3 linked regions of the Duganella zoogloeoides genome follow. The protein of the gene in region 1 interacts with the protein of each later gene in a pairwise test. Links are inferred from orthologs where the notes say so. Each region holds a gene or a part of one and is shown in the gene's direction. Other genes may lie near its edges.

Region 1 (8,297 bases):
CGTCCGCGCGCCAAGGAGTCGATGATCTTCTCGACCCAATCGACCCACAAGCTGCTCGCGGGCCTGTCGCAGGCTTCGCAAGTACTGGTGCGTGAATCGGAGTCGGTCAAGCTCGACCGCGACGCCTTCAACGAGGCGTACCTGATGCACACGTCCACGTCGCCGCAGTACTCGATCATCGCTTCGTGCGACGTCGCGGCTGCCATGATGGAAGCGCCGGGCGGCACCGCGCTGGTGGAAGAATCGATCCTGGAAGCGCTGGACTTCCGCCGCGCCATGAAGAAGATCGACGCCGAGTGGGGCAAAGACTGGTGGTTCAAGGTATGGGGCCCGCAGGAGTTTGCCGAAGAAGGCATCGGCTCGCGCGAAGACTGGGTGATCAAGGCGGAAGACGACTGGCACGGCTTCGGCGACCTGGCGCCCAACTTCAATATGCTCGACCCGATCAAGGCCACCATCGTCAACCCGGGCCTGTCGCTCGACGGCCAGTTCGCCGACAGCGGCATTCCGGCGTCGATCGTCACCAAGTACCTGGCCGAACACGGCGTGATCATCGAGAAGTGCGGCCTGTATTCGTTCTTCATCATGTTCACCATCGGCATTACCAAAGGCCGCTGGAACACGCTGCTGACGGCGCTGCAGCAGTTCAAGGACGACTACGACAAGAACCAGCCTATGTGGCGCATCCTGCCAGAGTTCGCGGCGGCCAACCCGACCTACGAGTCGATGGGCCTGCGCGACCTGTGCCAGCAGATCCACGACTTCTACAAGGCCTACGACGTGGCGCGCCTCACCACCGAGATGTACTTGTCGGACATGATCCCGGCCATGAAACCGTCGGACGCATTTGCCAAGATGGCCCACCGCGAAATCGAGCGCGTGGCGATCGAAGACCTGGAAGGCCGCATCACGTCGATCCTGCTGACGCCTTACCCACCGGGCATTCCGCTCCTGATCCCGGGCGAGCGTTTCAACAAGACCATCGTCGATTACCTGCGCTTCGCGCGCGATTTCAACGAGCGCTTCCCCGGCTTCGAAACCGATGTGCACGGCCTGGTAAAACGCGAAGTGGACGGCAAGCGTGGTTACTTCGTCGATTGCGTGAAACAGTGATGTAGCGGGCAGTGTTTACTGCCTCACACTGCACAAGAGAGAGCGGCTTCGGCCGCTCTTTTTTTATGCTAAATTGGCTCTACGGACATGTTGTCCGAACGCTCCTGTCGTTCGCAGGCCAAGAGAGATAAACGTATGCGCCTGATCATTGCACTGCTGCTGCCGTGGCTCACCTTTTTCACCATCGGTCGTCCGATGGCGGGCATCATTTGCCTGATCCTGCAAGTCACGGTGATCGGCTGGCTGCCCGCCGCGATCTGGGCCGTGTACGCGCTGAGCCAGTACAAGACCGACCAGAAAATCCGCAACGCCATGGGCGGACGGTAAACAATAAAGGCAGCCTCGGCTGCCTTTATTCCTGTGCAAACGCCTGCCTCCCGTCAGGCCGCGACCCCTACCGTCAGCGTCGCCACGTAGCCATCGGTGACATTGCCGGTGATGGTCACCGTTTGCAGCGTTGCGCCGTCGCTGAACACGTTGTCCGTCGCCAGGCTGATCTGCGCCATATTGCGCACGCTGGCGCTGTAGCCGGCGGTGGCGTACACGGCGTTGCTGGCCGCATCCGGGAATGCGAATTGCGACGTCTTGAGGCGGTTCGAGGCGCTGGTGGCCGCCGTCAGCGTGCGATACACCTCGAAGTGCACGTGCGGCACCCGACCCGAATAGCAGCCCGGATAAATCGAGGTAAAACTCACATTGCCGCTGCTGTCGCTCACCTGCACACCACGCAGGTAGTTCTGCGTTGTCACGCCGCTCGAATACAGCGAGTAGTTGCCGTCGCGGTCGCAATGCCACAGGTAGACGGCGAAGCCTTCCAGCGTGGCGCAACTGCCGCCTACATTGACGATTTGCAGCTTGATGGTCAGCGGCACGCCGGCCGCCGTGCCGGTGGCGCCATTGAAGCTGCTGCGGATATCGCTGCGCACCACGCCCGACTGCGTGAGCACATTGACCACGCCACTGGCATTGCTGTTGGTGCCGTCGGCCGGATACGGGCCGCCGGTTTCTTCCGGAATCACCGAGCACGAGCCGGTCGGCGTGGTGGTGGTCACGGGCGTGGTGGTGGTGCCGGTCGCCGGCGTGGTGGTGGTTGTGCCGGTCGAGGTGTCCGAGTCCGAACCACCGCCGCAACCGAGGATCGGCAGCGCCGACGCGCCGGCCAGCAGCCAGCGCAAGGTCTGGCGGCGGTCGCTGCTCAGGTTGAGCATGGCGGCCAGGTCGGCGGCCAGGCTGTGGTCATGCGGGTGGTGGTCATCATGGTGGTCCATGCTTGCTCCTCTACTCTGAAAATTCAAGAAATAAAACCGCCGGCGGCATGCGCGGCGATTGGCTGGCTGGATTTGTTGGGCTACACCGTCGTGTTAACCAGGTTGCCGCTGCTGCCACTGCTGCCCACCTTCGACTGCAAGGCTTGCAGGAAGCTGGCCAGCCTGGCGCTGGTGTCGTTGCCGCTGGTGCCGCTGGTGCCGCTGGTGCTGTCGCTGCCGGCGGTGCTGGTGTCCACCTTGTCGAGCAGGTTCTGGAATGCTGCCTCCAGGTCACTCAAGCCGTCGCTGCTGTCGGCACTCTCGCTGCCCCCCGACGTCAGCTTCGACAGCAGGCTTTGCAGGTCGGTTTCCAGCTTGCCCGGGCCGCCCTGCCCCTGGCCTTCGCTGTAAGCGGACGACGCCTCGCTGCTGCTGGCGTGCTGGGCGTGCAGCGCCCCCATCAGGCTTTGCAGGAAGCCGCCCAGGGCATCCGCCACTTCGTCGCTGCTGGCGCCCGCTTCGGTGTCGGCGGTACTGGTGTCGGTGCCGGCGGTGGACAGGTCGCTGATGCCGATCGATTCAAGGGCATCCGAAATGGCGCCGATCAGGCCGCCGCCGTCAGGCGGTGGCGGCCGGCGCGCGGCTTCCGCGCTGCTGGCGGCATTGCTGCTACCCACACGGCTCAGGAAGCTGGCGGCGCTGGTGGCAGAGGTGGAATTGATGGCACTGATCGACATGGGATGCTCCGCAAATAAAGTTAAAGCTCAGTACGACTCATTAATGACTTGCTGACAGCTCAGGCTGGCCTAGCCGCGTGGACGGCGGGATTGGCGGTCGTCGCGCTCTTTACGCTGTTCGGCCTGTTTCTGGCGCTGCTCCGGCGTGAGTACGGCCAGCAGCTTTTGACGGGTGCGCACGTGCTGCAGCGCGATATTGGCGCCGGCCGTGGCGACCGCTTGTGCCAGCGACGCGGCCTTGGCATCGTCGTACTTGTCGGCAGTGGCGAGCGCCCGCAGCGCTTCGTCGGCCTTGGCGGCAGCCCTGGCTTGTTCGCGCAGGTAAGGCTTTTCCGCGTGCAGGATGGCAAATATCTTGTCTTCCTGGGCGTCGGTCAGTTCCACGTCGCGGAACAGCGGTGGGTGTCCATCGGGGCCGGGACCGAAGCCGGGTCCTGGACCGAAGCCGGGTGGCAGGCCGCCCGGACCGCCAGCACCATGGGGATCATTGCCGGGACCACGATCCAGACCAGCAGGACCGGGGCCACTGCGGCCTCCAGGACCGCCATGCTCGCCGCCGTCCATGGCAGGCGGGTGCTCGCCATTGATTTCTTCGGTGCGGGCGGCGCCAGCGGCGGACAGCAGCGGCAGCGCCACGGCGGCAGCCAGCAGGATATGGTTCAAGCGTTGTTTGGTGTTTTTCATGCGTCATCCTCGGGTTGCTCAGGGAACCATCATTGTCTAGTTGCCCGGTGTTAAGTGACGTAAGAGCAACGTAAAAACGCGTAAAGAGGCCGTTTTGACAGTTAATTTCTGAAAGGCAACGCGTTGTAAAACGGGGTAAAACGCCCCTTTCCGTATACAAGGGCTGTTATGATGGGCGATCCCCATAGAAAGAATCGCTGCACATGAAGAGCAAAGTACTGCTGATAGACGACGACATCGAACTGGTCGGCATGTTCAAGGAATACCTGGAACAGGAAGGTTTCGACGTCAAGGCCGTGCACGATGGCGAGGCCGGCACCATCGAAGCGAGTACGGGCGCCTATGCGATCGCCATCCTCGACGTCATGATGCCGCGCATGAATGGCCTGGAAACCCTGCGCCGCATCCGCACCAACAGCCAGTTGCCGATCCTGATGCTGACCGGCCGCGGCGACGACACCGACCGCATCGTGGGCCTGGAACTGGGCGCCGACGATTACGTCGCCAAACCGTGCACCCCGCGCGAACTGACCGCGCGCATCCGCGCCATCCTGCGCCGCGCCCACAGCGTGCCGGCCGATAGCGGCAACGCCTCGGCCATCGTGGTCGGCCAGCTGACCATGTGGCCGGAACAGCGGCGCGCCACCTGGGCCGGCGGCAAGCTGGAGCTGACCAGCACCGAATTCAACCTGCTCGAAGTGCTGGCCCGCAACGCCGGCCGCCCGGTCAGCAAGAACACCCTGTCGGAACAGGGCCTGGGCCGTCCGCTGGCGCGCTTCGACCGCAACATCGACGTTCACCTGTCGAGCCTGCGCCACAAGCTCGGCACCATCGCCGACGGCCGCTCCTGCCTGCAAACCGTGTATCGCCTGGGCTATCAGCTGATCAAGGAGTAAGCCCGTGGGCCGTTTGTTCTGGAAGTTCTTCGTGTGCATCCTGCTGGCGCAACTGGCGGCCACCGTGGGCATCGGCGGCGCGGTGTGGCTCAAGAACCGCAACCAGCAGGCCGAGCAAACCGACATCGACACCAGCCCGCCGGCGGAAATGGCGATCAATTCCGCTGCCGCCACGCTCGAATTTGGCGGCGCCAATGCGCTCAAGCGCATGCTGGAAAACATGGACCGCCGCCGCGTGTACGCCGTCAACGATGCCGGCCGCGAGCTGCTGGGCCGCATCGTCAGCGACGCCATGCTGCGCGAATCGCGCGCCCTGCTGCGCGACGAGGAGCGCCGCCGCGTGGTGCGCCATGTCTACGATCCGCAAGGCAACCGCTACCTGCTGTTCCTGCCGTCGTCCGAACGGATGCGCGGCTACGACAAGGAGCGCTCACTGCTTGGCATCAACGACCGCGACGTGCGCATGTTCATGAGCCGCGAGGGCATGCCCGGTGGCCAGCCGCCACCGCGTTGGGAGCAGCCGGGCCAACCGAACCGGGCGGGTCAAGGTGGACAAGGAGGCCAGATGAATCCGGGCGCAACGCCAGGCGCCGATCTGCGCGGGCCGCCAGGCGGCGACATGCGCGGACCGATGGGCCCGCGCTTCCAGCCGCTCACGCCGTGGGTGCCGCTGATGGCGGCCGTGCTGGCCAGCCTGCTGTTCTCGTTCCTGCTGGCCTGGTATTTTTCACGTCCGATCCAGGCGCTGCGCCAGGCGTTCGACGCTGCCGCCGGCGGCGATCTGTCGCCGCGCTTTGTCAATGCCACCGGCAAGCGCGGTACCGAGCTCAACGACCTGGGCCGCGACTTCGACCGCATGACCGCGCGCTTGCGCAGCCTGATCGACGGCCAGACCCGCCTGCTGCACGACGTCTCGCACGAACTGCGCTCGCCACTGGCGCGCCTGCAGGCCGCAATCGGCCTGGCCCACCAGCAGCCTGACAAGATGGCAGCGTCGATGGAGCGGGTGGAGCGCGAAAGCGTACGCATGGACAAGCTGGTCGGTGAACTGCTCACCCTGGCCCGCCTGGAAGCGGGCGCCATCAAGGCCAGCCAGGAAGAAATCAGCATGGCCGACCTGATCGACCAGATTGCCGACGACGCCCGTTTCGAAGCGACCAGCCAGCAGCGCACCGTCACGCAGCAAGGCGAAGCCGACGTGATCGTGATCGGCCAGACCGACCTGCTGGGCCGCGCCATCGAAAACGTGGTGCGCAACGCCATCAAGCACAGCCCCGAGGGCGGCGAGGTGCAACTGCAAGTGCAGGCACTGCCCGGTGCGCAACGCCTGTCGATACGCGTGCTGGACCGTGGCCCCGGCGTGGCGCCGGCCGACCTGGACACCATCTTCCAGCCCTTCTTCCGCTCCAGCAACGCCAGCACCGAAGGCCACGGCCTCGGCCTGGCAATTGCCCAGCACGTGATCGAAGCGCATGGCGGCTTCATCCGTGCCAGCAACCGCGAGGGTGGCGGGCTGTGCGTGGAGATCATCTTGCCGGTCAAGCCGATTTGAGCCATGGATGAATCCTTCGCCCCGCGCCTACGCCACGGTGTGCTGGAATTTCCGGTCCACCACATGCGCGGCGGCACCTCCACCGGGCTGGTACTGTGGGAGCGCTGGTCACCGCAGGACCTGGCACTGCGCGAAGAACTGCTGCGCCACCTGATGGGCGTGCCGCTGGCCGGGAAAAACGACCGCAACAAGCAAATCACCGGCCTGGGACGCGGCAGCCCCACCAGCAACAAGGTGTTCTTCGCCGCGATCGAACCGGACCCGGAAGGCGATGTGCTGGTCAGCACGCTGGCCCAGCTGGCGCACAACCACGGCGCCATCGACTGGAGCGTTAATTGCGGCAATATGTCGGCTGCCCTGCAGTTGTGGGCGACCGATAGCGGCCTGGTGACTTCATCGGCGGACCTTCGGATACGCAACGCCAACACGGGCGTGAACACTGTCTCGCGCATGCAGGCGGCGCCTGACGGCAGCTTCGTCACCGCAGAGATACCGGGCGTCGATGGCGCCTACCCGGCCGTGGACCTGTTCATGCAATCGCCCGTGGGTGCCAAGACCGGTCGGCTGCTGCCCACCGGCAGCGTGGTCGATCTGATCGACGGCTATTCGGTGTCGTGCGTGGATGTGGCGGTGCCGATGGTGATCTGCGATGCGGCCGAGCTGGGCAAGACCGCGCACGAATCGATCGCCGAACTCGATGCCGACCCGGTCTTCAAGCAAACCTTGCAGCGCCTGTGGGTGGCAGCGGGCTTGCGCATGGGCTTGCGCCGGCGCGATGGCGCCCTGATGACCGAAGACGAGCTGGCGCGCAGCGAAACCATCCCCAAGATTTGCATCGTCGGCGCGCCGCAAGCAGGCGGCAATATCGCCACCCGCTACTTCACGCCGCAACTGGGGCACGCGTCGATGGCGGTGTCCGGCGGTTGTTGCCTGGCGGCGGCCGTGCTGGTGCCGGGCTCGGTGGCGCAGCGGGTGGCGCACGGCGTGCCGTCGCTTGGCAGCGCGTTTGCCGACGTGGAGGTCGGCATCGAAAATCCGGCCGGCATCCTCGATGCGACCGTGGTGGCGCGCATGGCGGCCGGGCTGCCCGAGATCCGTAGCGCCGCCTATCGGCGCAGCGCCCAGGTGCTGTTGCGCGGCCATGTGCCGTTGTACCGGGCGTCGGCGGCGCTGGTGGCCGCCGTCATGGAGCGTGTCGTTTAAGCCGTCGTATCGATGATGGAACCGAGCGTGTCGTAGCGCGACTTGGCGGCGCTGGTACTGGTGGCGGTTGCCGTGTCGGTGGTGGCGGTATCGGCGGCCGTGGCCGATGCAGCCGATGCGGCCTGCTGTTGTTGAGCCTTCTGCGCGGCCTGCGCCTGCAACTGGGCGATCTGCTGCTGGAGCGCGTCCACCTGCGTTTGCAGCAGCTTGGCCTTGGCCTGGCCCGTCTCCGAGGTATCCTTGTTCGCCTCGGTTAAATCCTTCTGCAGCGCCTGCATCTGCTTTTGCAGGTTGGCGATGGTGCTGCTTTCCGAGGATGCACTGCTTGTGCTCGAATTCGTGCTCACCGCTGCCGTGCTCGATCCTATTGCTGATACCATTTTTTACTCCTTGACGTTTCTGTTAAAGAGTTAACGGCAAAGCAAACGCGGGCCGAAGCCCGCGTCATGTAAAGCGATGTAAAGCAGCGTTAAGACCACCGGCCGCTGGCGTTTATTTTCGCAGCACCACGATCCCGGCCTGGTGCTTCGACAGCAGCACGGTAAACAAGCCGACCAAGGTGCGCATGCCGGGAATTCGCAGCAGCTTGCCGAGGCGGCTGTTGGCGGTCTGGCGGTACAAGGCAATGTAGAGATAAGAGGCATGCGGATGCACGCTGAAGTCGCGGAAGCCTGCTTTTTTGCCTGAACGGATGATCTTGGCCGGATGCATATCACGCTCGGTCGTGCCGAACTCCGCCATCACAGCGGCAGACCGGCGCGCATGGCCCAAACCAGGTTCCGAGGTAATGCAGATACCGCCAGGCTTCAGGGCGCGCCAGGCGCTTTGCAGGGCGCTCACTTCGTCCACCGCGTGATGCAGGCAG
Region 2 (8,229 bases), 3.0 Mb from region 1 along the record:
CGACAGCCCGGCAGCGAGGATGATTTTCTTGGTGATCACCGACGCCGGCGGCATGCCCAGCGCTACCAGCTTGGCGCGGGTGCCGCTTTTCTTGCACACGCGGCGCACGGTTTCCACCACCTGGTCCATGTTCTCGATGGCGCCATCGACCACGGCGCCGCGCGGCAGCGCCTCGGCCGCATAACGCTCGAGGCGCAACTCGTCCTTGGCGCCCTGTGCCAGCTCCACCAATCGTACGCAAGATGTACTGATGTCAATACCAATCAACGGCGGATTACGAGGGCCGAACAGGGCCTGGAATGCGTTCATGCGCCTCCCGAGAGTGAACTCCTACAGTAAGTCGAGCCTGTATCGGTGTAAAGGTATTTCTGTCGTGCACGATTCGCTTTCGCCACACTTGTTACGGTCGATCATGCTAGCTGTACCAAAACCGGGCCGCCACAGGCGCGCCGCTGGTTCGGCACTCGCTTATAATGGCCCGGATTATTTTCAGAAAGATCGAACTGCATGGCTTCTTCCAAATCGGCTCCTCCCACCGGCGACGGCGGTACTCCGCGTAAAACCAGATCCGCATCGCGTTTCTTCCTGATGGCCGGCCTGTCCGTGCTGGGCCTGGGCGTGGGCGGCGTGCTGCTGGTGGTCTTCGGGCTGGCAATGGCCTACCCCAACCTGCCCGAGCTCGACACCCTGACCGACTATCGCCCCAAGATGCCGCTGCGGATCTTCTCGGCCGATAACGTCCTGATCGGTGAGTTCGGCGAGGAACGCCGCAACCTGGTGCGTATCAAGGACATTCCCGATGTGATGAAGAAGGCCGTGCTGGCCATCGAGGATGACCGCTTTTACGAACACGGCGGCGTCGATTACACCGGCATCCTGCGCGCGGCCGTGCATAACGCCACCGGCGGCGCCAAGCAGGGCGCATCGACCATCACCCAACAAGTCGCGCGCAACTTTTTCCTTTCTAGCGAACAGACCATCAAGCGCAAGGTCTATGAAATGCTGCTGGCCTGGAAGATCGAGAAAAACCTCAGCAAGGACCAGATTCTCGAGGTCTATATGAACCAGATTTACCTGGGCCAGCGCGCCTATGGTTTCTCGTCGGCCGCGCAAATTTACTTTGGCAAGAATATCCGCGACATCACCGTGGCCGAAGCGGCCATGCTGGCTGGCTTGCCGAAAGCGCCATCGGCCTACAATCCGGTCGTCAATCCCAAGCGCGCGCGCACGCGCCAACAGTACATCCTCACACGCATGCACGCGCTCGGCTATATCAGCGACCTGCAGTACGAGGAAGCGCGCGCCGAGCAGCTCAAGGTCAAGACCGACAGCAGCGAGTTCGGCGTGCACGCCGAATACGTGGCCGAAATGGCACGCCAGCTGGTCTATGAACAATTCAAGGAAGACACGTATACGCGTGGCCTGAACGTCTTCACCACCATCACCAAGGCCGACCAGGACGCCGCCTACCTGGCGCTGCGCAAGGGTGTCATGGACTACGAGCGCCGCCACCCGTACCGCGGCCCGGAAGCGTACATCGACATTCCGTCGAAGAAGGAAGATGCCGACGACGCCATCGAGACCGAGCTGGCCGACCACCCGGACAGCGACGACATCATCGCCGCCATCGTGCTGCAGGCCACGCCGCAGCTGATCGTGGCGGTCACCGCCTCCGGCGAGGAAATCCGCATCAGCGGCGCCGGCCTGGCCATGGGCCGCGCCTGGCTGTCGGACAAGGCTGCGCCCAACAAGCGCATCCGCCGGGGCGCCGTGGTGCGCGTGATGCGCGAAGAGAAGGACTGGGAACTGACGCAAATGCCGCAGATCGAATCGGCCTTTGTGGCGGCAAGCACCGAGGATGGCGCCATCAAGGCCATGGTGGGCGGCTTCGACTACAACCGCAACAAGTTCAACCACGTGACGCAGGCGTGGCGCCAGCCCGGCTCGTCGTTCAAGCCGTTCATCTACTCGGCCTCGCTCGAGCGCGGCCTGTCGCCAGCCACCATCATCAACGATGCGCCGATCTCGTTCGATGCCGGTCAGACCGGCGGCCAGGCGTGGGAACCGAAGAACTACGACGGCAAGTACGACGGTCCGATGACCATGCGCCGCGGCCTGACGAAATCGAAAAACATGATTTCGATCCGCATCCTGCACAAGATCGGCGCCAAGTATGGCCAGGAATACACCACGCGCTTCGGTTTCGACGCCGACAAGAACCCGCCGTACCTGACCCTGGCGCTGGGCGCGGGCAACGTCACGCCGCTGCAAATGGCCGGCGCCTACGCCGTATTCGCCAATGGCGGCTACAAGGTGAGCCCGTACCTGATCGCCAAGGTCACCGACGCCGACGGCAAGATCCTGTCGCAAGCGACGCCCGACAAGGCCGGCGACGAAAAGAACCGCGTGATCGACGAGCGCAACGCCTTCCTGATGGACAGCATGCTCAAGGACGTGGTGCGCTTCGGCACGGCTGCCAAGGCGCTGGCGCTCAAGCGTCCGGACATTTCCGGCAAGACCGGCACCACCAACGATTCGATCGACGCCTGGTTCGCTGGCTATCAACCGAAGCTGGTCGGCGTGGCCTGGATCGGCTACGACCAGCCGCGCAACCTGGGCAACCGCGAAACCGGCGGCGGCCTGGCGCTGCCGATCTGGATCAACTACATGCAAAAGGCGCTCAAGAACATCCCGATCGAGGAACGCGCGGTACCGGAAGGCGTGATGCTGGTCGGCGACGAGTACTACTATGCCGAGAACCCACCGGGCACCGGCGTGCACAATATCGACGGCGCCAACCAGGGCACCCCGGCCGAAGAAAAGGCCAAGGACGCAGTCAAGAACGAGTTGTTCTAGGGGAAGCTCGCCAGCCGGGCTGGCATAAAAAACGGCGGCCCTCGGGCCGCCGTTGTTGTATCTGCACCCAGTTTTTTAACCGGCCGTGATCACCACGGGCGCCCCACCCTGCGCGCTGACCATCTCCGACAGCGAGGCCAGCATTTCCGAGCCGTCGCGGGTGTTGATCCACTGGCCTTCGACTTGGCGATAGTGGTAGCCGCCCGAGCGCGACGCCACCCACAGTTCCTTCATCGCCGCCTGGCTGTTGACGATGATCTTGGAACCGTTGTGGAGGAATTCGATTTCGAGCACATTGCCGCTGCGGCTGCATTCGACGTCGATCATGTCTTCGTCGTTCAATTTGTCCAACGCCGCCTCGATGGCGTCGAGGGTGGCCTCGGCCTGCGCCAGGAATTCTGAATCGCCCATGCTAAACTCCAGTATCTATAGTCAATCCGTGATTCTATCGTGAAGTCTGCCCCGACATCCCCTATTCGTTATGCTGTCTCTCCGATTATCGGCGCCGCCACCCTGGCGCTGACGGTCATGCTCGGCGGTTGCGGCCAACCCGGCCCGCTCTACCTGCCCAAGCCGCCAGTAACAAAACCTGCCAAAAGCAGCACGGTCCCGGTATCCCCGGCCGCCGAGCCGCCGGCGCCCATCGTGCCGACGCCGGCCGAGCCACTGGCTCCGCCGTCCATGCAGTCCCCCACCACCGTACCGTCCACTAAATAATTCTATGTCGCAATTTTCGTATCAAGACGGCGTGCTGCACGCCGAAGGCGTGTCGCTGGCCGCCATCGCCGCCGAGCATGGCACCCCGACCTATGTCTATTCCAAGGCCGCGCTGCTGGGCAATTTCGCCGCGTACGCCGACGCCTGCCAGGGCCGCGACGCACTGGTGTGCTACGCCATGAAGGCCAACTCCAACCTGGCCATCCTCGACCTGCTGGCCCGCCAGGGCGCCGGCTTCGACATCGTCTCCGGCGGCGAGCTGCAGCGCGTGCTGGCCGCAGGCGGCGACCCGGGCAAGGTGATTTTCTCGGGCGTAGGCAAGAGCGTCGATGAAATGCGCCTGGCGCTGTCGCACGACATCCTGTGCTTCAACGTCGAATCGATCCCCGAGCTGCACCGCTTGAACGACGTGGCCGGGTCCATGGGCAAGACCGCGCGCATCTCGCTGCGCGTCAACCCCAACGTCGATCCGAAAACCCACCCGTACATCGCCACCGGCCTGAAAGCGAGCAAATTCGGCGTGGCCTTTGACGATGCACTGGACACCTACCGCGCCGCTGCCGCGCTGCCGCATATCGACGTGGCCGGCATCGACTGCCACATCGGCTCGCAACTGCTGGACGACCAGCCGCTGCTCGAAGCATTGGACCGCCTGATTGAACTGATCGACCGCCTCGGCGACGAAGGCATCACCTTGCACCACCTCGACATGGGCGGCGGCATCGGCATCGACTACCGCGAAGCAGGCGAAGCCGCACCGGTGCCGGTGGGCGACTACCTGGGCCGCGTGTTCGCCCGCATCGACGCCTGGCGCGCCGAGCGTTACGACGGCCAACCAATCAAAGTGATTTTTGAGCCGGGCCGCTCGATCGTGGGCGACACCGGCGTGCTGCTGACCCGCGTGGAATTCATCAAGCACGGCGAAGAAAAGAACTTCTGCATCGTCGATGCCGCCATGAACGACATGGCCCGCCCGGCCCTGTACCAGGCCTGGATGGACATGCAGCCGGTGGTGCAAGGCCAGGCCGAGAGCAAGACCTACGACATCGTCGGCCCGATCTGCGAATCGGGCGACTGGCTGGCCCGCGACCGCGCGCTGGCGGTGGCAGCCGGCGACCTGCTGGTGATGCACTCGGCAGGCGCCTACGGCATGACCATGGCCTCCAACTACAATACCCGTGGCCGCGCCGCCGAAATCATCGTTGACGGCACTACGGCCCACATCGTCCGTCGCCGCGAAACCCCGGCGGAACTCTACGCCCTGGAATCGCTGATCAGCTAACACTTCGGGGTCAGTGCCGACATTCGGACACGAACTCAAGCTTTAGCAGCTGAGCTTGTGTCCGAATGTCGGCACTGACCCCGAACTTGTTTCAGGCTTTGGCCTGCTTGCGCAGTGCCCAGAACACTCTCAAGCCCAGCAGCACTGCCAGGATCGAACCGTAGATGATCGGCTCGGTGAAGTTGTGCTTGCCTGCTTTCATCCACCAGAAGTGCAGGATCGCCAGCGGCGCGATCACGTAGATCAGCCGGTGCAGCCACTGCCAGCGCTTGCCGCCCAGGCGGCGGATCATGGCGTTGGTGCTGGTGGCCGCCAGCGGGATCAGCAGCACGAAGGCGATGAAACCAACCGTGATGAACGGCCGCCGCAGCACGTCTTTCCACATTTCAGCCAGATCGAAGAAATGATCGAACCATAAAAACGTCATGAAGTGCAGCACGCCGTAAAAGAACATGAACAGCCCCAGCATGCGGCGCAGCTTGACCAGCCAGTTCCATTTGGTTAAACGTCGCAAGGGCGTGATCGCCAGCGTGATGCACAGGAAATACAGGGTCCAGTCGCCGGTGGAGCGCGTGATGAATTCGAGCGGTTCCACCAGTTGCCCGGTCACCGTCAGATAGACCATGCGCGCCAGCGGGATCAGGGCGGCCAGGAACACGATCGCCTTGATCAGGCTGGTGTGGCGCGCGGTGGGATTGAAAGCCATGCTGCGTAGCGCCTCAATAGAATTTTTTCAGGTCCATGCCGGCGTACAGCGGCGCGACGTCGCTGTAACCGTTGAACATCAGCGTCTTGCGCTTGCGGGCCAGGAAGCCGTCTTCGCCGATGCGGCGCTCGGACGCCTGCGACCAGCGCGGGTGATCGACCTCGGGATTCACATTCGAGTAGAAGCCGTACTCGCGCGGCGCCGAGATATTCCACGATGTGCGCGGCAGGTCCTTTACAAAACGGATCTTGACGATCGACTTGGCGGACTTAAAACCATACTTCCACGGCAAGACCATGCGCACCGGCGCGCCGTTCTGGTTCGGCAGCACTTCGCCATACATGCCAAAGGTGAGCAGCGCCAGCGGGTGATTGGCTTCGTCGATGCGCAGCCCTTCCGTGTACGGCCACTCGAGCACGCGGCTGTTCACGCCCGGCATCTGCTTGCGGTCGTTGAGGGTGATGAATTCCACGTACTTGGCGTTGCCGGTCGGCTCGACCTTCTTGATGATTTCGGAGAACGAGTAGCCCACCCACGGAATCACCATCGACCAGCCTTCGACGCAGCGCAGCCGGTAAATGCGCTCTTCCATTGGCGCGAGCTTGAGCAGTGCATCGATGTCGAGCGTCATCGGTTTCTTGACTTCGCCCTCGATCTGCACCGTCCACGGCCGGGTTTTCAGGGTGCCGGCGTTGGCCGCCGGATCGCTCTTGTCGGTGCCGAACTCGTAGAAATTGTTGTAGGTGGTGGCGTCCTTGTACGGCGTCTGCTTGTCGAGCGCCGAATAGGCGGGATTGAGCCTGGCCGGCAGCTTGGCCAGGCCGGCGCCTTGGGCAAACGCTTCGCGGTTGGCCATTTCCAGCAGCGCGGCGCTGCCGATGGCGCCGGCAGCGACCTGCTTGATGAAGGTGCGACGCGACTCGTACAGCGCGCGCGGTGTGATTTCCGACGAAAACGGCAGTTCGATACCGTTGGGGCTACGCTTGATCAGCATGTTGACTCCAGAAAAGGTACAAGGCAATGTCGCAACCTTACACCAATCCCGGAAAACAGATATTACGGCTCAGTTAACCTTGAAAAATGTTTTATAGCTTGCCATACGAGTGCAGGCCCGACAGGAACATGTTCACGCCGAGGAAGGCGAACGTGGTCACCAACAGGCCCACCAGCGCCCACCAGGCCGCCGGACGGCCGCGCAAGCCCGTCATCAGGCGCATGTGCAACCAGGCAGCGTAGTTGAGCCAGACGATCAGCGCCCAGGTCTCTTTCGGATCCCACGACCAGTAGCCGCCCCACGCTTCCGCCGCCCACAGCGCGCCGAGGATGGTCGCGATGGTGAAGAAGGCGAAACCGGCCGAGATGGCCTTGTACATGACGTCGTCCAGGACCTCGAGCGACGGCAGGCGGTCCACCAGCCGGTTCGACGATTTGAGCAGGTAGGCCACCGCCACCATCGCCGCCAGCGCGAAGTTACCGTAGCCAATGAAGTTGGCCGGCACGTGGATCTTCATCCACCAGCTTTGCAGGGCCGGCAGCAGCGGCTGAATTTCGGCGGCATCGCGCGAGGTGGTGTACCAGAACAGGAAGCCGATGGCGGCAGTAATGATCAACAGCACGAACGGCCCCATTTGCCGGGTCTTGTAACGGTCCTCGAAGTACAGGTAGAACATCGAGGTGATCAGCGCGAACAGGATGAACACTTCGTACAGGTTGGAGACGGGAATGTGGCCCACGTCGGCACCGACCAGGTACGACTCGTACCAGCGCACCATCATGCCGGTCCAGCCCAGTACCACGGCAGCCCAGCTGAGCTTGGTGCCGAGGCTGCTCCACGCGTCCGACTTGCCGGCAAAGCCGATCCCGTAGAACAGCGTGGACAGGCAGAACATCACGCTCATCCATAAAATCGCCGACTGGCTCGAGATCATGTACCGCAGCCAGAATTTTTGGGTCCCCATGTCGAGCTGGCCTGCGTACATCGAGACCGCCCACAAGGACAGCACCGCGACCAGCGCCATCACCCAGCGCACCGGTTTCCAGTGCCAGCCCAGCGCCGCGAACACGGGCGCGCACAGCAGCATGATCGCTTCCTCGTACACGTCCATGAAGTGGCCGTAGCGGTTGAAGGCAAACACGGCGCCCGCCAGCAGCGCGGCGGCAAACAGCCAGTCCACGACGGTCAGGCGCTTGAAGTAGCCGGGCGCCTGCACATAGGTGCCGCCGGTGGCCTCGGTGGGGGTGGTCCGGGTTGATTTTTCAGTCAGTTCCATTATTTCTCCATGCTGCGCTGGTCATACGCTCGGCGTACGCTGATCGTACATTAAGCCGATTGCGGCAACTTTTCCTTCAATGTTACAAATTCCCGCTCGAAATCGAGCGTCTTGCGTTGCGTGCTCATGGCCATTAATGCCTCGGCGCCGCCAGAATGTTCAACATCGTCCTTGATCCACACCCACAGGCGGCGCTCGCGGATATAAAACATCGAAAACACGCCCAGCACCAGCAGCGCGCAGCCGAAGTACACGATGTTCTTGCCCGGCGAGCGCGTGACCTGGAACACCGACGCCTTCACTTCCACGAACTCATCGAGCTGCAAATACACGGGGGCGCCGTAGAAAAACGCGTCCGACAGCGCATTGGTGGCCAGCAGCAGGTAGCGGCCGTGGGC
Region 3 (5,908 bases), 3.3 Mb from region 1 along the record:
CCCGGGGCATAAAACTCGGGGCGGGCATAGAAGGTTTCCTTGGCGCTGGCCAGCTGGCCGTTGGTGGACACCACCGCCGCATCGCGCGGCAGGAAGGCGGCCGAGACGCCGATGGCGCCCGGCACCACGCCACCGGGGTCGTTGCGCAAGTCCAGCACCAGGCCCTTGAGCTTGGGTTCCTTGGCGTACAGCTCATTGATCTTCTTGACCATGTCGTCCAGCGTGGGTTCCTGGAACTGCGAAATGCGCAGCCAGGCGTAGCCCGGCTCGATGATCTTGCCCTTGACGCTCTGCACGCGGATTTCCTGGCGCGTGATGGTCATGGTGAGCGGCTTGTCCTCGTCCTTGCGGCTCAGGGTCAGAGTAACCTTGGAGCCGGGCTCGCCGCGCATCTTTTTCACGCTCTCGTCGAGGTTCATGCCCTTGATCGGCGTGCCGTCGATGCGGGTGATCAGGTCGCCGGCCTTGATGCCGGCCTTGAACGCAGGCGTGTCCTCGATCGGCGACACCACCTTGATGTAGCCGTCTTCGGCGCTCACCTCGACGCCGATGCCGACGAACTTGCCGGACACGGTGTCGCGCATTTCGCGGAACGCGCGTTTATCAAGGTACACCGAGTGCGGATCGAGCGAGGACACCATGCCGGCGATGGCGTCGGTAACGAGCTTCTTGTCGTCAACGCTTTCCACGTAGTCGGTCTTGATCAGCCCGAACACATCGGACAACTGGCGCAATTCGGCCAGCGGCAATGGCGCGCCGGTGACTTTTTGTGCAATGGCGGAAAATTGCAGGGAAGCGGCAACGCCCGCCACCATGCCGATACCGATCAGACTGATACTCTTGAACTTGTTTGCCATGGTTTCCTTAGAACTTCACCCAACCCGACGGATCGAAAGCCGCGCCGCGCAGGCGAAGCTCAAAGTATAGCCCCGATTCTTCGTTGCCACCGCTGTTGCCCACGCTGGCAATCGCATCGCCGGCCTTGACCACGTCGCCGGGACGCTTGAGCAGCGACTGGTTGTTGCCGTAAATGCTCATGTACTGGCCGCCATGATCGACAATGATCAGGTTGCCGAAGCCGCGCAGCCACTCGGCAAACACCACCCGGCCACCGGCCACCGTGTGGATTTCGGCGCCTTCGGCCGCCTTGATGAACACGCCCTTCCAGGCCGGACCGTCGCCGCGCTTGCTGCCATATTTGGCCGCCACGCGGCCATTCACGGGCGCGCGCATCTGCCCCTTGAGGCTGGCAAAGGCGCCGGCCGGCGCCGCCGGTGCCAGTGCGATATCGGCGGCCCTGGCCGGCGGCTCCTTCGGTTCCGGCGGTACCGGCGTGGCAGCGACTTTCGGTTCGTCGGCGTCGATCGGATCGAGCTTGACCGGGGGCGGCGGCGTGACCGGGGTGGCTGGTTGCTGCGGCTTGATGGTGCCCGATTTGCCAGCGTTGGCCGTGGCGGCAGCCTTGGCCGCGGCCTCCCTGGCGGCAGCGGCGCGCGCCAGGCGCTGACGCTCGGCTTCGGCCGCCCTGGCTTTGGCCAGCGCGCGTTGCTCGGCTTCGGCCTTGGCCTTGGCGGCGGCGCGGGCGGCGGCCAGTTGCTCCTGGCGGCGCTTTTCGGCAGCGGCAGCGGCCGCCTGCTCCTCGATCAGCTTGTTCAGGCGCGTGACCAGGCCGCCGAGGCGCTGCTCGTCGCGCTCGACATTCCCGACTTCCTTGCGCTGGGCCACCAGTTTGCTCGAGAGCTGGGCCAGCAGCGCCGCGCGGCGTGCTTTTTCCTGCTCCAGCTTGCTCTTTTGCTGCAATTGTTCCTGGGCGATCTCGCCCAGTTCGTCCTTGGCGTTCTGGGTGGCGGCCTGGTTGTCCTCGACCGCCTTGAGGCTGGTGCGCAAACTTTCCAGCAATTTCGCCTGTGCTTGCGACACGTACGACAGCATTTGCAGGTCGCGGTTGATGCGGTTCGGGTTGTCGCCGGACAGCAGCAGCTTGATGCGGTCCTCGTTGCCGGCCACGTAGTGCTGGCGCAGCATTTGCGCCAGTTGCTGTTGCTGGTCCTTGACGGTCACGCTCAGGCGCTCGCGCTCGGCGCCAAGCGCGGTCAGCTTGCTGTTGGTATCGTTCTGCTCTTGCTGCAAGTCGCGCAGGGCGCGGTTGGCGTCCGAAATCGCCGCTTCCGATTCGGCCAGGGTATCGGCCGCGTCTTCCTTGGCGCTCTCGGTCTTGCCGATGTCTTTCTTGAGGGCGGTGAGTTTTTGCTGCAAGCTCGCGCGTTCGGCCTCGGCCAGCGCCTTTTGCTTGCTGCGCTCGGTCGGCTTGCCCGGCGCGGCGTGCGCCACCGGGACCGCCATCGAAGTTGCCAACGAGGCGGTGACCAGCAGCGCGGCACAGGCGCCGCGCCAGTTATTACTAAGCTTGGAAGAAGACAAATTACTTGGCCTTGCCCTGGTTGGCCACTGCCGCTTGCGCTGCCGCGATGGCGTCGGCGTCGCCGAGGTAGTAGTGGCGGATCGGTTTCAGGTCGGCGTCCAGTTCATACACGAGCGGCTGGCCGTTCGGGATGTTGAGGCCGACGATGTCGTTGTCGCTGATGCCGTCGAGCATCTTAATCAGTGCGCGCAAGCTGTTGCCGTGGGCCGAGATGATGATTTTTTTGCCGGCGCGGATGGCCGGGGCGATGTCCTCGTCCCACACCGGTACCACGCGGGCCACGGTGTCTTTCAGGCATTCGGTCAGCGGAATCTGTTCTTTCGACAGGCCGGCGTAGCGCGGGTCGTTGTACGAGACGCGGTCGTCGGAGACTTCGAGCGCTGGTGGCGGCGTGTCGTAGCTGCGGCGCCAGACCAGCACTTGCTCGTCGCCGTACTTGGCGGCGGTTTCGCCCTTGTCCAGGCCTTGCAGGGCGCCGTAGTGACGCTCATTGAGGCGCCAGTCGTTCTTGATCGGCACATACATCATGTCCATTTCGTCCAGCGCCAGCCACAGCGTGCGCACGGCGCGCTTCAGTACCGAGGTGTACGCCAGGTCGAAGGTAAAGCCCGACTCCTTGAGCACTTTGCCGGCGGCCTTGGCTTCGTTGATGCCTTTTTCGGTCAGATCGACGTCGGTCCAGCCGGTAAAGCGGTTCGACAAGTTCCAGGTGGATTCGCCATGGCGCATGAATACGATTTTGTACATGTGAATAATCTTCAAAGAAAGGTGAGTAAGAACGATCGCTGCTTCTATTTTATAATGCGCGGATTCATTTAAACCATTGGAACCCTGTGAAATTCTTCATTGACAATATTTTCCTGATCGCCGTGGTGCTCGTTTCCGGCGGCGCCCTGCTGTTCCCGATGCTGACCCAGCGCGGCAAGCGCGCCAACCCGGCCGACGTGACGCTCTTGATTAATCGCAGCAAGGCCACCATTGTAGATGTACGCGAGGCGAAAGACTTCGCGCTCGGCCACCTGCCGGACGCGAAGAACATCCCGTTTGCCGAATTCGACCAGCGCATCGGCGAACTGGACAAGTTCAAAAGCCGTACCATGGTCGTTGTGTGCCAGACTGGCGGCATGCGCGCGTCCACCGCCGCCAGCAAGCTCACCAAGGCCGGTTTCACCGCCGTGGTGACCCTCGATGGCGGTATTGCCGCGTGGAAAAAAGCCAACCTGCCGCTGGCAAAGCCCGCACAGGCCAAGCCATCGCTGGCGAAAACGCCGGCGAAACCGCAAGCCAAATAACTGGAAGGAAGCATGATGACTGCCGAAGTGACGATGTACACCACCGCCGTATGCCCCTATTGCATCCGCGCCGAACGGTTGCTGGAAGCGAAGGGCGTGACCGACCTGAAAAAAGTCCGCGTGGACCTCGATCCGCAGCAACGCATGCTGATGATGGAAAAAACCGGCCGCCGCACCGTGCCGCAGATTTACATCGGCGACACCCACGTCGGCGGCTTCGACGACCTGTATGCACTGGACCAGGCCGGCAAACTGACGCCCCTGCTCAACGGCTGATTGAACTTTTCAGTCAACTGCGAGACCAAATACAACGCCGGGCCAGAAAGTCTTGGTTGCGATGATGGTTTTGATACAATTGCCTTCGCGTTGATTTGAGCTGTAGCATTGCCCATACCAAGCACAACTTATATTGAACGGCTACGGCCGTTCTTGTTCACCATAACGAAAGCGCTCCATGTCTGAAGAAAATCTGCAACCAGTATTCCAAATCCAACGCGTCTACCTGAAAGACATGTCGCTGGAACAACCGAACTCGCCAGCTATCTTCCTGGAGCAGGAAGCGCCAAGCATCGAAGTCGCCCTGGACGTCGGCGCCGAGCCACTGGCCGAAGGCATCTTCGAATCGACCGTGACCATCACCGTGACCGCCAAGGTCAACGACAAGGTCGCTTTCCTGGTCGAAGGCAAGCAAGCCGGTATCTTCGAAGCCCGTAACATTCCAGCCGACCAGCTGGACCCGCTGCTGGGCATCGGTTGCCCGAACATCGTGTATCCATACCTGCGCGCCAACATCGCCGACGTGATCACCCGTGCCGGCTTCCCGCCAGTGCACCTGGCCGAGATCAACTTCGAAGTGTTCTACCAGCAGCGCCTGCAAGCCGTGGCTGAAGCCGCCGCTGCCGCACCAGCTGCCGATGGCACCACCACGCACTAAGCAATTCGTAGCATCCGCCGCCGGCGACTCTGCCGGCGGCTGTTTCACCAGACAAGGTTTGCAATGACATTTCCCCGTTTGATCGCCGCCCTGGCCATGACGCTGGCCGCTGCCGCCGGCCAGGCATACGACTTCAAAACGGTGGGCGCCGCGCCTGCGGTGCTGTACGACGCGCCTTCCACCAAGGGTGGCAAACTGTTCGTGGTGCCTCGCGGCGCCCCGCTCGAAGTCGTGCTCACCTATGGCGAATGGATCAAGGTCCGCGATATCAACGGCGACATGGCCTGGACCGAAGCGCGCAGCCTCACCGGCAAGCGCAACGTCATCGTGCGCGCCGCCAACCTCAAAGTACGCAGCACCCCGGACGACGCCGCCACTGCGGCCTTTATCGCCGACAAGGGCGTGCTGCTCGAAGTGCTGGACACCGCCGCCGGCGGCTGGCTCAAGGTCCGCCATAAAGACGGCGTGACCGGCTACGTCAAGAACGCCGATATCTGGGGCGTATGATTCCCGCTCAACAAACCGCAGTAGCCGGCACCCGCAAGGTTACCGTGCTGGGCGCTGGCGCCTGGGGCACGGCTGTCGCCATGGCACTGGCCCAGCGCCACGACGTGCTGCTGTGGGGCCGCAATGCCGCCGCCCTGCACGCCATGGGCGAAGCGCGCGAGAACACCGATTACCTGCCCGGCCACCCGTTTCCCGAACGCCTGCACGTGGCAGCCGATTTCGAGGCGGCGCTGGCCCACCCGGCTGGCCCCGACGGCCTGCTGATCGCGGCCTGCCCGGTGGCCGGCTTGCGGCCGTTATTGAAACAACTGAAACCCCACAACATCGCCCACGTGGTATGGCTGTGCAAGGGGTTCGAATACGACACCGGCCTGCTGCCGCACCAGATCGTGCGCGAAGAGCTTGGCGACGGTGTCGCTGGCGGCGCCCTGTCCGGCCCATCGTTCGCGCAGGAAGTGGCGCGCGGCCTGCCGTGCGCGCTGACCATCGCGTCTACCTCGAGCCAGCTGCGCGACAGCGTGGTGGCTGCCGTCCATGGAGGCAACGTGCGCGTCTATTCAAGCGCAGACCTGGTCGGCGTGGAAGTGGGTGGTGCAGTCAAAAATGTGCTGGCGATTGCCACCGGCGTGGCCGACGGCCTGGGCCTGGGCCTGAATGCCCGCGCCGCGCTGATCACGCGCGGCCTGGCCGAAATTACGCGCCTGGGCACCGCGCTGGGCGGCCAGGCCGAGACCTTCATGGGCTTAACCGGCA

What was found.
Region 2: the proteins of SR858_RS10800 (region 1) and lysA interact in binary tests that used the Escherichia coli proteins (3 or more experiments, as listed by UniProt). The link is inferred for Duganella zoogloeoides from one-to-one orthologs.
Region 3: the proteins of SR858_RS10800 (region 1) and secB interact in binary tests that used the Escherichia coli proteins (3 or more experiments, as listed by UniProt). The link is inferred for Duganella zoogloeoides from one-to-one orthologs.

What each region holds. Positions count from the first base shown.
Region 1 is NZ_CP140152.1:2,442,290-2,450,586, reverse strand. What follows is about bases 2,942-5,830. They hold SR858_RS10800 (response regulator transcription factor), read left to right. Parts: upstream 2,942-3,984; coding sequence 3,985-4,677; downstream 4,678-5,830. Other genes in these bases: SR858_RS10795 (sensor histidine kinase), read left to right, coding at 4,682-5,830; SR858_RS10805 (Spy/CpxP family protein refolding chaperone), read right to left, coding at 3,167-3,781; SR858_RS10810 (hypothetical protein), read right to left, coding at 2,942-3,097. Outside these bases: SR858_RS10825 (arginine/lysine/ornithine decarboxylase), read left to right, coding at 1-1,113; SR858_RS10820 (YqaE/Pmp3 family membrane protein), read left to right, coding at 1,249-1,440; SR858_RS10815 (intradiol ring-cleavage dioxygenase), read right to left, coding at 1,494-2,381; more of SR858_RS10810, read right to left, coding at 2,462-2,941; more of SR858_RS10795, read left to right, coding at 5,831-6,229; SR858_RS10790 (PrpF domain-containing protein), read left to right, coding at 6,233-7,432; SR858_RS10785 (FlxA-like family protein), read right to left, coding at 7,429-7,812; SR858_RS10780 (class I SAM-dependent methyltransferase), read right to left, coding at 7,925-8,297. UniProt on the Escherichia coli protein: Response regulator member of the two-component regulatory system CpxA/CpxR which responds to envelope stress response by activating expression of downstream genes including cpxP, degP, dsbA and ppiA.
Region 2 is NZ_CP140152.1:5,480,781-5,489,009, forward strand. The notes cover bases 2,896-5,716. They hold lysA (diaminopimelate decarboxylase), read left to right. Parts: upstream 2,896-3,577; coding sequence 3,578-4,855; downstream 4,856-5,716. Other genes in these bases: cyaY (iron donor protein CyaY), read right to left, coding at 2,932-3,267; SR858_RS27800 (hypothetical protein), read left to right, coding at 3,385-3,573; SR858_RS24100 (protein-methionine-sulfoxide reductase heme-binding subunit MsrQ), read right to left, coding at 4,947-5,561; msrP (protein-methionine-sulfoxide reductase catalytic subunit MsrP), read right to left, coding at 5,575-5,716. In the rest of the region: SR858_RS24080 (pilus assembly protein PilM), read right to left, coding at 1-309; SR858_RS24085 (penicillin-binding protein 1A), read left to right, coding at 508-2,856; more of msrP, read right to left, coding at 5,717-6,555; c-type cytochrome biogenesis protein CcsB, read right to left, coding at 6,647-7,831; SR858_RS24115 (cytochrome c biogenesis protein ResB), read right to left, coding at 7,882-8,229. UniProt on the Escherichia coli protein: Specifically catalyzes the decarboxylation of meso-diaminopimelate (meso-DAP) to L-lysine. Is not active against the DD- or LL-isomers of diaminopimelate.
Region 3 is NZ_CP140152.1:5,701,573-5,707,480, forward strand. What follows is about bases 2,955-5,908. They hold secB (protein-export chaperone SecB), read left to right. Parts: upstream 2,955-4,168; coding sequence 4,169-4,648; downstream 4,649-5,908. Other genes in these bases: gpmA (2,3-diphosphoglycerate-dependent phosphoglycerate mutase), read right to left, coding at 2,955-3,169; SR858_RS25035 (rhodanese-like domain-containing protein), read left to right, coding at 3,256-3,714; grxC (glutaredoxin 3), read left to right, coding at 3,730-3,990; SR858_RS25050 (SH3 domain-containing protein), read left to right, coding at 4,712-5,155; SR858_RS25055 (NAD(P)H-dependent glycerol-3-phosphate dehydrogenase), read left to right, coding at 5,152-5,908. Also shown: SR858_RS25020 (S41 family peptidase), read right to left, coding at 1-857; SR858_RS25025 (murein hydrolase activator EnvC family protein), read right to left, coding at 865-2,343; more of gpmA, read right to left, coding at 2,423-2,954. UniProt on the Escherichia coli protein: One of the proteins required for the normal export of some preproteins out of the cell cytoplasm. It is a molecular chaperone that binds to a subset of precursor proteins, maintaining them in a translocation-competent state.